Regions from separate parts of the Paenibacillus borealis genome, predicted to be linked through region 2. Evidence: riboswitches for the same ligand, from Rfam matches in the RefSeq annotation. Region 2 holds a riboswitch; each other region holds the start of a gene.
What was found. Region 2 has a riboswitch for cyclic di-AMP ahead of PBOR_RS35535 (alpha/beta fold hydrolase). Riboswitches for the same ligand answer to the same signal wherever they lie in the genome.
Positions count from the first base shown of each region.

Region 1 (5,523 bases), 4.0 Mb from region 2:
CCCTCCTGCTGCAGGTTCGGCCCTACTCCGCCCTGAAGCTGATCCCCGTGGCAGGTGATGCAGTTGGCTTTCACTAGAGCCTCCGCACCGGCCGCGTCCAGCACAACCTCAGGCATTGTCGGTTTGTTCTCTTCCGCCACCTCGGCTTTGCCGGGCAAGGTAAACATTAAGACCACCGCAAAGGCACAGGCGGCAAAAAACAAACCGCTCATGATCCATTTCTGCATCTGCATCCGTCCCTCCATGTAAGCTGCTTCCTTCATTATAGCGGATGGTGAAGCGTTATCATAGCATTTGTGTCAAAAAAATGAACGAAATTCCTGCGAAATTTTCAATTCTATAGAAGTGGAATGCTATTTCTCATAGACCAAACAATAAAAAGGCTTATCGCCTGTTGGAGTTCTGCGTTCGTAGGTATCTGTTATGGTAAAACCGCATTTCTGGTAAGCACGGATGGCGCGCTGATTCCAGGTGAGAACCTCCAAATCGATCTCCCGTTCGGGATAGCGGACAAGGGCCGCCTGCACGATAGCCTTCATGAAGAGATGCCCCATGCCATGACCGCACAGATCGGGCCGCATGCCGATTCCGAGCCGGACTACACCCTCCATAGGGAACAGCTGGGCGAAGCCGCACAGGATTCCCTGTCCGTTCACAACAGAAACATATTGCTCGCTGCGCAGCTGCGGGTCACCGAACTCAATACCGAGTGCCTGCATCTGCTCCCAGGGCATCCAGCCGTAAATATTATACGGGGGCCTATAGTTCCACTCACAGATCTCAGCGGCATGCCGGGACTCCATAGGAACAACATAAAAAGTTACCGGGGAACTTATCATAAGCGGGAGGCCTCCTTTCAAGGGAACGTAACTTCATTCTATAAATATTATATACAAAACGGGCCATATCCGACGCAAAAACCTCGCGGAGATACAGAAACTTGACAAACGCCAAAAAATATTTTACGAAAGAGCAAAATTGGTGTTTTACAAATATAGAGCGGGGTAAGTAATTTTATAGACAAAAAAAATAAGCCCTCCTCCAAGATTTCGGCAAAAATCCTGGAAAAGCGCTTATGGTAGGACAAATTATTGCACATCATCATTGTCTTCGGAATCTGTAGCTACAGTCTTGTAAGCATCTGTACTCATAATCCGTTTGGCGCCAACGTAGCGGTTGACGTAGTAGCTGTCACTCAGCGAACTGATGGTTACACCACGCGAGGAAGAAGCATGTGCGAACTCACCGTCACCGACATAAATACCGACGTGGGAAATGCCTTTGCCGCTTGTATTGAAGAATACAAGATCGCCCGGTCTCATTTCGTCGCGGGATACGGCCGTACCCATCTGGTATTGGGAGCCGGATTGGTGGGGCAGGTTAATGCCGATCTTATCAAAAACATACATTGTAAATCCGGAGCAATCAAAACCGTTCGTGGATACACCGCCGGATACGTATTTAGTCCCGATGGCTTTGTCGATAACTTTATCCATTTTGGAATCCGCGAAAGCGCTTCCTGCTCCAATGGTGAAGATGATGGAAAAGCTTAGTACTGCGGCTGCTAGCTTCTTCTTCAAAAGTAAATACCCCTTCCAAATGCCTACGAGGTTAGCTTAAGGGTTCGGTTGAAGGTCCCCTATGACCCCTCTTAGAATAGGAGGTCAATTCACCCAAAGTTGGTTCCCCCGTTTCCCTAAATCGTTAGGGAACTCGGCACGACTGTTGATTAGGATTAGCTGTTACTCAATACATGACAAAACCTTTGTTAAAAGCGATTCAATAATTACAAAAATGTTACTAAAATCTCACTGCGATAATTGTAACAAAGACTAAGGCGCTTGGCAATCACTTATAACATATTAATGCATATTTTTGCGTTTTTTTAGAGTTATAGCTGTATAGAAAGACTCAAATTTACGTCCCGGGTGAGCTTTTAATGATTTTTTCTTTGAATTTGGGATAAAAAGGTGTTTCAGGGTTTGCAGATTTGTGTAAAAGGTAGAATAAGGAAAAGGAAAAACCCGGAAATGATTACGGCAATAATCAAATTCCGGGCTCGTATAAGTTATATTTAGATGTTAGAGGTAAATATTCGAGGAAATGTACAAGGGTTCAATCGTAAGCGACAGCCTGGTAAGCTGTTGTGCTCATCACTCTTTTAGCGCCAACGTAGCGGTTGGCCCAGTATGCCTGACTCAGCGAACTGATGGTTACACCACGCGAACTGGAGGATTGTGCGAATTTTCCATTGCCGACATAAATACCGACATGGGAAACTCCGTTGCCCAGGGTATTGAAGAATACCAAATCGCCCGAACGCAGATTACTCTTGGATACGGCTGTCCCTACACTGTATTGTGCCTTAGAGGTACGCGGCAGTGTAAGCCCGAGGTTCTTGAATACGTATTTGGTGAATCCGGAACAATCAAAGCCGCTGGTGCTGGTGCCCCCGGTTTTATATGCCGTTCCAATGGTTTTTGAGATCACAGTATCCATTTTGGAGTCTGCGAAAGCGCTGCCCGCTCCAAGTGTGAATACCATCACAAGACCCAGCGCTGCTGCGGTGCATTTCTTCTTGAAATTCTGACTTCTCAAAAGATGTACTCCTTCCAAGGCCTGCGAGGTTAGCTTAAGGATTCGGTAGAAGGTTCCCCTATGACCCCTCTAAAGCGAGATCAATTCACCCAAAATATGGTTCCCCCACTTCCCGGTGCAGGGAATTCGGCGTTTTGTGCACCAGAACAGTGACATATCGACATAAGATTAAGTACTTCGTTTACAGTAGCTGCATTAATCCGTTTGAAAGATTACAAATTTGTTACTAGTAGTACAGGCATCATTGTACCAAAGGATTTACAGTTTTGCAAATGCACTTGTCCCAGCAGTAATCAAAAAAGAGTCATGCGCCTCAATTAAGGGCAATGACTCTTTTAGTATGCCGGTTTGGCGGCCGATTATTGTGGAAATGATTTACTGGACCAGAGGTGATACTGGGCGGCGATGCCCCACATTTTGAACAGAGTGGATGGCAAGAAGGCTGCCTGACGCAGCAGCAGGGCCGGGAGACCGGGACAGAGGAGCGCCGCAGCGCTGCAGAGAATCAGTGTAAGCAGACTACCCGCCCCCATAATGACGGATATCCCGATGGAATGCAGCAGCACCTTCAGCGCAATCAGCAGCGAAGAGAACATGCCAGTGCCGGCGGTATAGCCGAACTGCATAAAGAGCAGCAGCTTGCGGATCAGGAAGAGGTAGACGAGCCAGCCCAGCACATAAGGCACGAGCGTCAGCAGCCGCGGATAGTCGAGAATGCCGTTCAGGAGCAGGCGGTACATCTTCGGCAGCAGCCAATAGAGCGGCAGAAGGGCCAGCGCCCATTCAACGAGACTGAACAACAGGACCGGCAGCCCGTAACGCTTCATACCGGGAAAAAAGAACAGCCCGCGCTCCCCGGCGCGTTCCTGATGAAGTTCGTGCAGCAGCCCCGCCCGGATAAAGGGGGAGAGCAGCAGCCGCAAGACGGACAGTGCCAGGAGCAGCCATAGCCACTGCCGGACATCCGGGTCCGTGTGAAGCGCAGATTGTCCCTCAATGTAATACAGCAGCCTGCCCATTCCGCTGCCGCCGGCATCCGCATCCGGATAACGCAGAAGTACCGGAACGACGGCGCTTTTAATGAACTTGTACATGAAATAGCCCCAGAACAGCCGGTAAATAAATAGCAGAATCAGTATATAAAATTGCTCTTTCATGCTGCACCAACCGCGGGTTATCGAACTTTTCACAATCCTTCACCTCACCAGACAAGAGTTCCGAGCAGGGTTTCAAGCAGAGTTGTCGCGCTAAGCGTCCAGCGGGAGAGAGTACTGTGCTCAAGCTCCGCCATTCTGAAATTATTGAGATGCTTGCTCTCCAGCAGTATGGAATGCTCCGGATCAATCTCGGCGGAGACCAGAGGCGCTTTATAGGATAATTCAAAAGATGTTGTTTTTCCCTCGCCATTCCAGTATTGCTGCACAGTATACCCGTCCGAGAATGTGAATTTTACAGGGACATCGCCATAATGGCTGCCTTGGTTGCTTACCTTAACTACAGCATCATATTGAATTCCCGCTCCGTCACCGCTGCCCCGTTTGGCCGTAAGACGGATATCGTCCACTGCAAAATCTGGGGCACCGCCGCTGTAGACATATTGGTCAAAATAGGTCTGCCAGGATTGCTTGGTTACTTTCTCCACAATCTTCTGAAAGTCAGCGGTAGAGGGATGCTTGAAGCGGTACTTACGGACATAGGCGGCGAGGATGGCATCCATGTTCTTGGTTCCTGCTAACCGTTCGATGTCACGGAGCACCAGCTTGCCCCGGATATACACATTCCGCGTGTAGGCATCATCGCCGCTGTATTTCCAGGTTTCCAGGTTGAGCGGCTGTGAGGAAGAGACCAGGCTGGACTGCAGCGGGAGGCTTGTTGCTACGCCGTATTCCTGCTCCATCAGCCGGTCTTCGGCATATGAAGTGAAGCTTTCGTCCAGCCATGCTTCCTCGAATTCATTGCTGGCAACCATGCCATAGAAATACTGATGTCCGATTTCATGGATCACGGTGCGCTCAAGCGAAGTGCTGGGCGTTGCCTCGGCAGCACCGAAGGCGGTGATCAGTGTCGGATATTCCATCCCTCCGGCACCGTTGCCGGACTCAGGCGGGACTACAATGGATAACGTGGAGTAAGGATACGGGCCGTACCATTTGCTGAAGGCGGTTAGGGCAGCCTCTGCGGCCTGGAAATAGCGCTCCTGAAGATCCTTATGCAGCGGGTCCAGATAGAGCTTAATCTTTACCCCGGGTACCTGCGGCGCAGAGAAGGCCTTCTCGGCAACCACGAAATCCGGCGAGGCCGCCCAAGCGAAGTCATGAACATCATCAGCGTAGAACTGATAGATCTTGCGGTCCTGCACCAGCCGGGCGTTCTTCACCGGAAATCCGGTGGCGGCAACCTTGTAATCGGAAGGGACGGAAATGGTTACATTGTAAATACCGAAGTCGCTGTAGAATTCAGATGTGCCATGGTACTGATGCAGGTTCCAGCCTTCTTCCTTCACTCCCCTTGTACCTGCAGGCTCATAGACGCTGAGCTTGGGAAACCACTGGCCGGCCATAACGAAGTTATCGGCGGTTCCCATACGGGCAAATATTTTCGGCAGCTTGACCTCAAACTGGAGCTTGAGTGTTACGCTCTCACCGCCGTTTACCGGCTGGGGCAGGTGGACTTTAAGCAGTGTCTTGTCATTCGTATTGCCATCGTCAGGCTGCACATACTGGGTACGCTGCATTAGCGAAACGCCCTCGGAGGTCCGCAGATCCGTAAGTGTCAGGCTGCCATACCCGCCCGCAGGCATGGAGTCGCCGCGTAGAGTTCCTCCGGATTCCTTCATGAAGGTTGTATTGCCGGAAGCGAAGGCATTAGGGTAAAGGTGAAAATAGAGCTCTTGGACCGGCTTCTTGCCCGGATGGGTCCAGGTCA
Region 1 is NZ_CP009285.1:100,707-106,229, forward strand. It holds gene PBOR_RS00480 (c-type cytochrome) at 1-227, opposite strand, end outside; gene PBOR_RS00485 (GNAT family N-acetyltransferase) at 354-839, opposite strand; gene PBOR_RS00490 (C40 family peptidase) at 1,089-1,580, opposite strand; cyclic di-AMP (ydaO/yuaA leader) riboswitch at 1,586-1,729, opposite strand; gene PBOR_RS00495 (C40 family peptidase) at 2,116-2,544, opposite strand; cyclic di-AMP (ydaO/yuaA leader) riboswitch at 2,602-2,740, opposite strand; gene PBOR_RS00500 (hypothetical protein) at 2,958-3,755, opposite strand; gene PBOR_RS00505 (M1 family aminopeptidase) at 3,800-5,523, opposite strand, start outside.
Region 1: another riboswitch for cyclic di-AMP. It lies ahead of PBOR_RS00495 (C40 family peptidase); the one in region 2 lies ahead of PBOR_RS35535 (alpha/beta fold hydrolase).

Region 2 (5,523 bases):
GCGCCAGCTGCTTACATTGGATTGGCCATACCGGTTATTACCCGTAATTGTCACCGTGCCGTCCCGTTTAAGTCCGGCGGTATGCCAGTCGCCAGCTGCAACTGCTATGATATCCTGCCAGCCGCTTACATTGCACTGCCCTTCATTATTCCTGCCCACAGCCACCACTGTGCCATCCGATTGAATCCCGGCCGATCGGCGCCAGCCCGCAGCCACTGACACGATATCCTGCCAACCGCTTACATCGCATTGATTATACTTATTCCATCCGACTGCCACCACCGTACCGTCCGCTCTGAGTCCGAGGGTATGTGAATTCCCCGTATGGGCATTAGCTGCAGCAATTGCCACCATATCCTGCCAGCCGATTACGTCACATTGACCATATTTATTGCCGCCCACAGCCAATACCGCCCCATCCGGCCTAAGCAGGACAGTATGACGGTAACCAGCTGCTATGGAAGGCAGACGTTCCACAACATTCATGAATTTCGCTCCTTAAATTCAGATTTTCAGTATGATTGCGACTCCTTCTATAGAGATTGAACTTGTATTTTTTCTATTTTAGGATTGCCGTGACTCCAAAGAATGTTTGGTCCTCCGGCCGCTGTTGTCTGCAGATTTCTTGATTTATACCGCTATTCGCGGTGGAAATCCGCAGACAAAGGCGGACGCTATCGCTCCTACAGTTCCAAAATTCTCCTCCGCCACTTTTCCCTGTTCGATATTTTTAAGTTCAATCTATATAGATTATCTGTCCATGCCTGCCTTATCAAGCACGGATTGTATATCCTACTGCGCTAGATTCACCAAGTCCGGCTGCAATTTGTTCCGCAGAACATACAGCATGACGGCACCAACTAGAAACGCAACAACATCGGAAATGACGAGCGACCAGACTACCCCGTGGAAGCCGTTCAACCGGTTGGCGATGTAGAGCACAGGAATCAGGGTGGCGCCTTGGATAACTGACATAATAAAAGCTGCAGTTCCCTGCGCAGTTGCTTGGAAGATCCCCGTAAACAGTGTCGTCATTCCTGTAATGAATAAGGATAAGAACGTTACATGCAGGATGTAGCTGCCCATTTCAATTAATTGCGGATCATTGGTGAATAAACCAATTAAGTGGTCAGAGATCAGATAGACGATAACGCCGAACACGATGGCTAGCGCCAGTATGGTTTTGATTGTGAATTGAATAGTATGCTTCATGCGCAACCGGTTGGCTGTAAAAGAGAAGGCAATAAGCGGCACAACTCCCTCACTTAAGCCCATCAGAATTAGTTCAGGGAATTGCAGCAAACGTGAGGAGATTCCGAAGCCCGCGATAGCCTGCTCCCCATACTCTACCAGATAACGGTTAAAGATGAGTGACATGGCACCCATGAAGAGACTCATTACAAAGACGGGAACCCCGATTTTGAATACATTGCTTAGAATGACCTTAGTGGCCTTGAATTGTTTCAGTGAGACCGTTAAGAATTGACTCTTAAATCCTATATGATAAGCGTAATATGCACTCGCAACCATATTGGAAATGACCGTAGCTGACGCAACGCCGATCACATCCCAGTGTAAGACGAAAATGACTAGCGCATCCAGAATAATATTCACTACCACACTGAGCAGCATGCCGATCATTGACGTAATTGCAGCACCCTCCGAGCGGACAATACTCTCCAATGTGAAGAATAATACAACGAAGGGTGAGCCAATAAGCATAATGGTTACGTAGTCCTTGGTATACCCAAACGAGTCTGGTGTTGCCCCCAATCCATGAACGATGGAATCAATAAGCGGGAGACAGACGGCCATGGCGATAAGACCGAGAACCAGGCTGCTGTAAAAGGCGAATGCAGATACATGTTTTACATCGGCCATATTTTTCTCTCCCAGCAAACGGGAAATGAAGGCACTGCTGCCGACTCCAATCAGGTTGCCCAGCGCCATAATGACGGCGAATAAAGGCAAGGTTAAGGCGAGTGCGGTTAACATGGCCGTGTTATTAAGCGTTCCAATGAAAAAGGCATTTAAAATGGAATAGATGACACTCATTGACGTTCCAAGCATCATGGGTACTGCGAAGTGTGCTACGGCTTTTGCGACCGGTGCTTTCTCAAAGTAATGGAGGTTTTCTGTATCCATACGGGTCACCACTTTCTTAAGTTATGTTGGCTTGTAATATAGTTAGAGTTCTAACTATCGATTGAATACGGACTTTGCGCCGCACCAAATAGACCCGTAACAAGGACATTGCGGGCTTGGTGTGCGGGAATGGACTTAACCTTAATTCAAATTCATTACTTACGCTGAAAAGGTATTGCGCTGCCTCTGCCCTGCTCTTGCGGAAAGACAGCGCCTATGCTTCTTATAGAAAATGTTCTGCTTACTTATCTTCCGGTTGGTCTGAGTTGTCTTTCGGGGCATCTCTTCCATCTCTGGAAGGCCAGCCGAACCCGTTCATGCCGCCGCCATGACCTTCCCTGCCAAATCCGGGGAATCTTCCGCTAAAGCGTCCGTCATCCATATTTCCCCACATTCTGCTCATTTGTCCGCGCATGGCCATCAGCTTGTCGAATTCCTCTGTCCCGATGCGCTCCTTGGCGGCTTCCATCCACATGGCCATTACGTCACGATCTGCATCTGTTCCAAGCTCTTCCTCTAGGGCTGTAATGACGCGGACCAGGTATTCACCGAAAGCTGCCTGTTCTTCTGGAGACAGGACTGAAAATATGCTGCCGCCCTCAACCTCTTGTCCCTCTTCCGCCTGTCCTTTGGGCGTGAGATAGATCAGCATGATACGTTTGTCTGTCTCTGAAGGTCTGCGGGTGATATATTCGGCCTTCTCCAGTTTGGCCAACAATTCATTAAGGGATGATACACGGATGTCCAGCATATAGGATAAATCTTTAGTGCTGATTCCGTCCTTCATCCGCAGAAAAGCCATAATCCTGCCTTGCCCGCGTGACGTATCAGCCATGGGACCCACAGCGGCGTGGTTCTTCAGGTGTTGTCTCTGCAACAGCCATTGCAGCTTGGCAAGCTTGTCGTACAATTCAGCATTCATATTCATTATGAATCCTCCCCGGGATATATTAACGGTACCTGTCAATCAATATAACGGTACCTGTTGGATTTATTATAACGGTACCTGTTATACTTGTCAAAGATTTTCTACAGGTGCCGTTAATAAATTTTCCGCTGGAAGCATTGCTGGTCTTTCAGGTAATCAAGCAGCAGCTGGTTGAAGTGCTGCGGCTGGCATAAATGGCTGGGATACATGGCGTCTTCCAGTATTGCCAGCGTGGCGAGCGGATATTTGGCCGCTGTTTGTCTCACCTGCTCCAGAACCCGCTCATTCTGATTGCCTGATACACAAAGAACGGGAACCTGCAGCCTTAGTGCAAACCCGTAGCTGTCCGTATGTCTTAGTGCCAGACGCTGTTTAATCAATTCTGTTGTCCGTTCATGGACAAGCTCTCTTCTCAGAATATGATACGCAGACAGCCATTTGTTATATGTAATGCGCAAAGACCGGATGAACATTTCAGCCGGAAGATAATGGGCGACCCATGCGCAGATTTGAAAGAGCTCCAGCACTTTGCTGCCTTTGGCCGTATAATCTCCTTGGAAGTAATTGTCCACCAACACCAGATTAATTACCCGTTCCGGATTCAGATAGGCAAATTTCTGGGCGAGCACAGCGCCGCTGGAGCAAGCTACGATGACGGCCCGTTCTACGGACAGCCCATCCAACAATCCCTTCAGATCTTCACACTGCGTGTCTACGATCCGGCTGATCTCCACATCCATTTTACCGGATTGTCCATTCCCTCTTAAGTCAAACAAGATTACTTTCGCCCGCTTGCTGAAATACTCCGCCTGAGGCTCGAACAGATGATGTGAAGTCGAATAATCATGAATAAAAACAATGGGCAGACCACTGCCCGACACCTCGTAATAGAGGGTGGTTCCATTGACGTCAATATACGGCATTACCTGTGCATCCTCTCATGTCGCTTACGGGGTTAGCTGCCGGATTCGGGCTTGAAGAGTAGCCCTACTCGATTTCTCGAGATTCACCCCTGAAAACTTGGTTTCCCCGCTTCCATTACGGAATTCAGCGATTACATATATTTTTGCGGATATAGATTAACAGAAACTTCAGTATAGCCCATATTCGTCAAAGAATGAATAGCATAGGTGAATTTGCCCATGAGGCGCAGAAGCCAGCGGCAGTGAACCCAAAAAACAGAGCAGCGATTCTCCCGTTTCCGGAGATTCACTGCTCTGCTTGTTTAAACATCATCCCTCATTAGCGGTTTAGAATGTCATCCACCTCTTTGGCGAGGGTGTCCAGGCTTTCCTGGATTGGCAGGTTCTCCAGCCAAATATCGTTAATGCGCGTGCCCATCAGATCTTCAATCTCATGGTAGGTGCCGGTCATCGGACGCATTTTGCTGAATTCCAGCTCATCGGAAGCGACCTTGTAGCCAGGGAAAGCAGCTATGGTCTCTTTCATCAAGTCTGTGTCCAGGGAAGTAAGGCGGGTCGGAAGATATCCGGTATTGGCGGAAGCATACGCCGCCTGTTCGGTATCCGACAGCCATTTCATGAATTCGAAAGCGGCCGCCTTCTCATTATCCGTTCCCGTATTCGCCAGATACGTATTCGATCCGCCGACCGGGACGCCCCGTTTGCCGTCTTCTCCGGCAGGGATCATCGATACGCCAAGATCAATTCCACTCTCTGCGGCCATGCCTGCGAAGGTTTTGTAGCCGCCGACACTGGAGAAGATCAGCGCTGTGCCAGGATTGGCAATGGAGGCATAGTAGGCATCCTTGTCCGTGACCCCGAGTACTTTGATCAGACCCTTGGATTCCAGATCCTCAATGAAGGTGATTAGCTTCACTGCGCCTTTGCTGTTGATATTGGACTTCGTCTCATCCTCATTGACCACACTGGTATCCGAGTACGAATGCAGCAGCGCCTCCATCACCCAGAAATCATAGTTGAACAGGTACATCGGCGGCTGGCCGGTAGCATCGTATGCGGTCTGCAGATAGGCCTCCAGTTCGGCAAAGGTCGCCGGACCGTTCGGATCCAGCCCCTCTTTAGCGGCGAGCGTCTTGTTTACATACATCACGGGTACACTCCGCATATGCGGAAATGCGTACAGGTCATCGCCCAGATACAGGTTGCCAAGGTCGCCGATTTTGAAATCCGAGGTGTCGAACTTGTCCGTTTCAATGAACGGTTCCAGATTGGCAATAATGTCACTGTCGGCAAAGCCCTTAGTCATGGCTACTTCATCAATAAAAACATTCGGCAGCGTACCCGCTATGGCTGCGGCGTTGATCTTCTGCTGCATTTCCCAGTAATCGCCCTGATATTCGGCATTCACATGGATGTTCAGCTCGGCTCCCTTGGTCTCGTTGAACTGGTCCACCAGGTTCTGGTTCACATCCTCCACGGCGGAGGTCCAGAAGTTCAGTTCGAGGACGGAATCACCTTTCTCATAGG
Region 2 is NZ_CP009285.1:4,284,680-4,290,202, reverse strand. It holds gene PBOR_RS18035 (RCC1 domain-containing protein) at 1-486, opposite strand, end outside; gene PBOR_RS18030 (MATE family efflux transporter) at 793-2,145, opposite strand; gene PBOR_RS18025 (MarR family winged helix-turn-helix transcriptional regulator) at 2,387-3,073, opposite strand; gene PBOR_RS35535 (alpha/beta fold hydrolase) at 3,187-3,996, opposite strand; cyclic di-AMP (ydaO/yuaA leader) riboswitch at 4,004-4,136, opposite strand; gene PBOR_RS18015 (ABC transporter substrate-binding protein) at 4,316-5,523, opposite strand, start outside.

Region 3 (5,523 bases), 1.8 Mb from region 2:
GTCCTTCAGGTTCATCCCGCTCATCCGAGTTTCGGCGCGGAATTCAATGAACTCCCCTCCTGACTCTAAGCTGGCGTCATAGCTGTATCCTGATTTTTTGACCAGTTCAATCACGGAACGGCCTTCCGGTGTCTCATCCTTCAAGGAGCTAATTGCCGCCCATACCGCAAGTTCGCCCTGTGTCTCACGGCCTACCGGAACGAATTCACTGGCCATCCGGTTCCCAAAGGTAATCGTGCCTGTTTTGTCGAGAATCATCGTGTTAATATCTCCGGCGGCTTCGACTGCCTTTCCCGACATGGCCAGTACGTTAAACTGGGTAACCCGGTCCATACCGGCAATACCGATCGCCGATAACAGACCGCCAATTGTTGTAGGAATCAGACAGACCAGCAGAGCGATTAGAACCGGAATTTCCAGGTCAATCTGCAGATAAGATGCAATCGGCCGCAGGGTGACCACCACAATCAGAAAAATAATCGTTAAGCTGATTAAAAGGGTGTTCAGCGCAATTTCATTGGGCGTTTTCTGCCGTTTCGCCCCTTCAACGAGGGATATCATCCGGTCGAGGAAGGATTCACCGGGATCACTCGTAATTCGTACCTTGATCTCATCACTTACGACCCTTGTACCTCCGGTGACCGAGTTGAAATCTCCGCCTGCCTCTTTAATGACCGGAGCCGATTCTCCTGTTATCGCTGATTCGTCCACGGAAGCCAGGCCCTCGATGACCTCCCCGTCGCCGGGAACGAGCTCGCCTTGACTGACAATCACGATATCGCCTTTCCGCAGTTCGGAAGAAGCTACCGTCTTGATTGCGCCTCCCACCAGCTTATTGGCCGAAATATCCTGCTTCGTCTTCTTGAGTGTATCGGCCTGCGCCTTCCCGCGGCCTTCCGCCAGCGCCTCCGCGAAATTGGCGAACAATACCGTAAACAGCAGAATGAAGAATACAGTAATATTGAAACCTATAGCATCCTTAGCATCGAAATAACCAGGAGCAAGAATCATCAGCAATACGATAATTGTTCCGATTTCAACTACAAACATGACCGGATTCTTAATCAGGGACACCGGATTCAGCTTAATAAAACTATCTTTAACCGCACCTCGCAGGATGGAGCCTGTCAGCAGCTTCTTTTTTTGTATAGTACTCATCTAAGTTCTCTCTCCCCTACCGTAGAGTCAAATATTCTGCAATCGGCCCGAGCACGATGACCGGCAAGAACGTCAGTGCACCAATAATAAGTACCGTACCGATTAGAATACCAGTAAACAGAACGTTGTCTGTACGGAACGTGCCAATGGTCTCCGGTACCGGCTTCTTGCGGATCATGGAACCGGCAACGGCCAGCATGGCGATAATTGAAACATATCGTCCCAGCAGCATGACAACCCCGGTGGTCATATTCCAGAAGGAGGTATTGTCGGCCAACCCTTCAAACCCCGAGCCGTTATTAGCAGCGGAAGAGGTATACTCATATAACACCTGAGTCAGCCCGTGGAAGCCCGGATTGGTGATCGAGCCTTTGCCCAGTTCCGTCAGGAACGCACCTGCAGTAGGGGCAAGAATAATGAGCGGATGAATCAGGATCGCGATGGCAATCAGCTTCATTTCCCTGGCCTCTATCTTTCGCCCGAGAAACTCTGGTGTTCTGCCAACCATCAATCCACACAGGAAGACGCCAAGAATGGCATACATCAGCATGTTGACCAGTCCTACACCCTTGCCTCCAAATACATTGTTTAGCATCATCAGTGCCAGTGGAGTGATACCTCCAAGCGGCGTCAGGGTATCATGCATATTGTTGACACTGCCCGTTGTTGCTGCAGTGGTCACGGTAGTGAACAGTGCACTCTGCGCAATACCGAAACGGACTTCCTTCCCTTCCATACTGCCCTGCGAGGCGTCAATGCCCATGGCGTTGATTGCCGGATTCCCTTGGGATTCTGCATAATAGTTCAAACCCAGAAGCAGTACAAACAACGTCATCATGGCACTGAACAGCATCCAGCCCTGACGTTTATTCTTGGCAAACTTGCCGTACATATAAGGCAGCGAAGCCGGTAGCAGCCACATCGAGAGTATTTCCAGCACGTTCGTAAGCGGGCTCGGATTCTCAAAAGGATGAGCCGAATTGGCTCCGAAGAAGCCGCCGCCATTGGTTCCAAGATGCTTGATCGATTCCAGCGAAGCAATAGGTCCGATGGCAATTTGCTGGGTTTGTCCTTCAAGAGTGGTTACCTCAAGCATAGGTTTCAGCGTTTGCGGCACATGCAGCCCAACCATTACGAGTGTAACCAGCAGCGCCAGCGGAAGGAAGACCCGGGTATGGGCTTTGACGAAGTCCTGGAAGAAGTTCCCTACTGAACTCCGGCCTGTAATCCCTCTGACAAAAGCAACCGCCACGGAAAATCCGCTCGCAGCCGAAGTGAACATCAGCATCGTCATAACAGCCATCTGAGAGAAATAAGAGACCCCGGTTTCCCCGCTGTAATGCTGCAGATTGGTGTTGGTTATAAAGCTGATTACCGTATTAAACGATAAGGTCTGCTCCATTTCACCAATTCCGCTTGGATTAAGCGGCAGTCCGCCTTGCAGACGAAGGAATAGATAACCGAATGCTACCAGCACAATATTGGTTGTCAGGAAGCTGAGGGCATACCGTTTCCATGACATGCCTCCATGCTTTTTTAGTCCGCTAAGCTTAAAAATCCCCCGCTCAAAGCCCCCGAAGATCCGGTCTGTCCGGTTTGGTTCATTTGAGAATACATGATACAGATAAGTTCCTACCGGTTTGACCAGCAGCAGCAGTATGGCAATAACTACGACGATTTGCAGGATACCCACGAATGCCCCTCCTTAAATGTAAAGCTATTGATTTTTTTTTAACAGTTACTGTTCTTTATCTCAGAAAACTCAAAATTTCTCCGGATGAATCAGGGCGTAAACCAAGTACAGAAACAACAGCAAGGTTGCTATCAAAACCATAGTCATTGTTCCGCTTCCCCTTTATCGTCAACAACGTGCTCACACCACGTTGCAAACGCGTAAAACAAACCGAATATCACTGTGAGTGCCGCCACCATGTACACATCCATCATCGCCTTTGCCACCTCTCTCCTAAATTTGAAATCAGCCTAGTATTAGCCTTCGTATTATTGATTAGATCAGCCGTATTTATTCCTTTAAAACCCATTCTTCTTGATTTGCCTCTTCTGCTCCCCGTATATGTTTGTTTAACTTGTGATATAGCGTATCATTTCCGCCATTAGTTCAGGGTTAGAGTTTTCATGAGAGAATAAAGATTACATTAAGACATTGCTTAAGTCCGTCTACCGTGCTGAGTTATTGATCTGCAAGAAAATGGACATTACCACTATGAGAATAAATAACGTAGTTCGCTCCGAGCCCTTTATAGACAAGTCTGGGATGGACAGAGGTAGTGATGACAAAAATGGACTTTGACGTCCAAGGGCGGCACATTTGAAGATATCGGCAACAAACCGCAAGGTTACTCTCAAACAGGTATACTTTCCCAATTGAAAATGGAGGAATCCCCCAGGTTCTCTCGTCATGAGAATCTACGACAATATTTTGCTCAACCCCCAAGTTCTCCAGTCGTTTTCTCTTATCTGGATTGTTTGTTAACCCCGCGACCTTGATTCCTTTTTCCGTCAATAATTCAATAAAGTGTTCACCTGCCAAAGTCGGAGCGCACACCAGTACATACTCATCTTTATCCAGCATTTTGTCTTCTCCCTCCTGACCATGAACAACTATCAATAAATACATAGCAAAAAAACCACTAAGGATCTCCCCTGTGGCTCATAATGGTCACATTGCTTCTCCTCTCTCCAGACGCTTACGAGGTTAGCTGACGGATTCGGGCGGTGAGAGTCGCCCTACCAGTACCGGTTGCGAACAGTCGCACCCGGCCTGGATTCACCCCATAATCGCCCCCGACTCTCACATCGGTCTCCGATTGCTGGTTCCCCCGCTTTCCTTAACGGAAATTAAGCGGATCACTATTCAATTCAACCCCTTGGAAACAGGTAGAATCATACTCCTGCTCTGAGTTCTTGTAAAATGCTCCTAACCTCAAATCTCCTCAATTATCCAAATAAATCATTGCCTTTTACCGCTTTCATAAGCATTATTCTCGCTAATCCGAATTCTTTAATCTCCTTATTAAGGAACCATTAAGATATATTTCTGACCATTTAGATTGCATTAAAAGACTAAAAAAACAGCGGTTTTTCCAGATAAATAGAGATTTAGAAGAGTTTAAGCTGGATTGTTTCCACTTTCTCCCCCAATATGCCTTATTGCCATCATATAGGACGATTCTTGATCTTTTACAAACCAAAAAGCTCAGCGTATGATACCTTTTAAACGCACGCTGAATTCCCGCTTAGCGGGAAACGGGGGAACCAACAGGCTATAAGCCTATATGGGGTGAATCCGCAGAAGAGATGTAGAATCCTCTTCACAGGTAGGGCGACTCTCACCGCCCGAATCCGTCAGCTAACCTCGTAAGCACTGGAGAGAGCCTTATTTTGCCACGCTTTTGCGAAGGTTTTGTTTCGACCTGGAATCGCAAAAACCGCAGCCAGGATCTCGACGCTGGCTGCGGTTTTTTTGTTATAGGTCAGCTTATCATTAAGTAAGGAGCAGCGAAAATGAACGATAAGAGAGAATATTACTTCGGAATTCATCCTGATGTATTAGAACCGGTAAGCCTCGCGCACTCCAGTTTCGGAGCTCTATGGTACGAAGAACATGATCAGCGGTACATTGTTGGCTACGGCTTTGGTGCAAGTCAGATTGAAGTATTGACCGAGTTCAGTACATCTTCAGCACACATTACATGTACGAATCTGCAGATCATTCACCAAGTTTATCAAAGCATACGAAATAAACAGCAGGAGCAAGACTGGTCGGCGCACAGAAGATTTCCTTTATTGACATTCCTTAGAGAGCCGTGGAAAAGCATGGCCCCAGGCTGGTACATTTTGCGGTCCCACAAAGCTTTCCCCATGCACCTGTCGATTGTACAGAGAACCAAATATGCAGTTTGGCTGGAGCATACGGCCGTATGTGAGGATGAAGCTGAGCTTGCGGCCTGCATAGCTAAAGCTGAACAGATCCATCATCTGCACATCAAGTCTATGGACACACTAGGAGGCATCATCCATGAATAACAGCAGGCTGTCACGAATCGAGTTGTTTGCATTTGATACTCGTCCGTCATTCATGCACGGATCTGAGCCATCTGGATGCTGGTATGGAGTGCTGAAGCTAACCTGCGGACAGCAGATCAGTTACGGAAAATGCATTCTGTGCGCGGGTGACAATGCCGTGGATTTGGTCAAATGGGGTTCATTTCTGAAGAACATACGCAATTGCACAATTGAGGAAGCCTTTGAACTCATACGATTGCACGGGCAGGAATGGGCTCCAAACCAGCGTAATTTACTCCATGCCGCTCTCGACAACATGCTTCAAAGCGGGCAGCTCCG
Region 3 is NZ_CP009285.1:6,051,231-6,056,753, forward strand. It holds gene kdpB (potassium-transporting ATPase subunit KdpB) at 1-1,158, opposite strand, end outside; gene kdpA (potassium-transporting ATPase subunit KdpA) at 1,175-2,851, opposite strand; gene kdpF (K(+)-transporting ATPase subunit F) at 2,921-2,998, opposite strand; gene PBOR_RS25680 (hypothetical protein) at 3,350-3,751, opposite strand; cyclic di-AMP (ydaO/yuaA leader) riboswitch at 3,848-4,034, opposite strand; cyclic di-AMP (ydaO/yuaA leader) riboswitch at 4,392-4,558, shown strand; gene PBOR_RS25685 (hypothetical protein) at 4,684-5,205, shown strand; gene PBOR_RS25690 (hypothetical protein) at 5,198-5,523, shown strand, end outside.
Region 3: another riboswitch for cyclic di-AMP. It lies ahead of PBOR_RS25680 (hypothetical protein); the one in region 2 lies ahead of PBOR_RS35535 (alpha/beta fold hydrolase).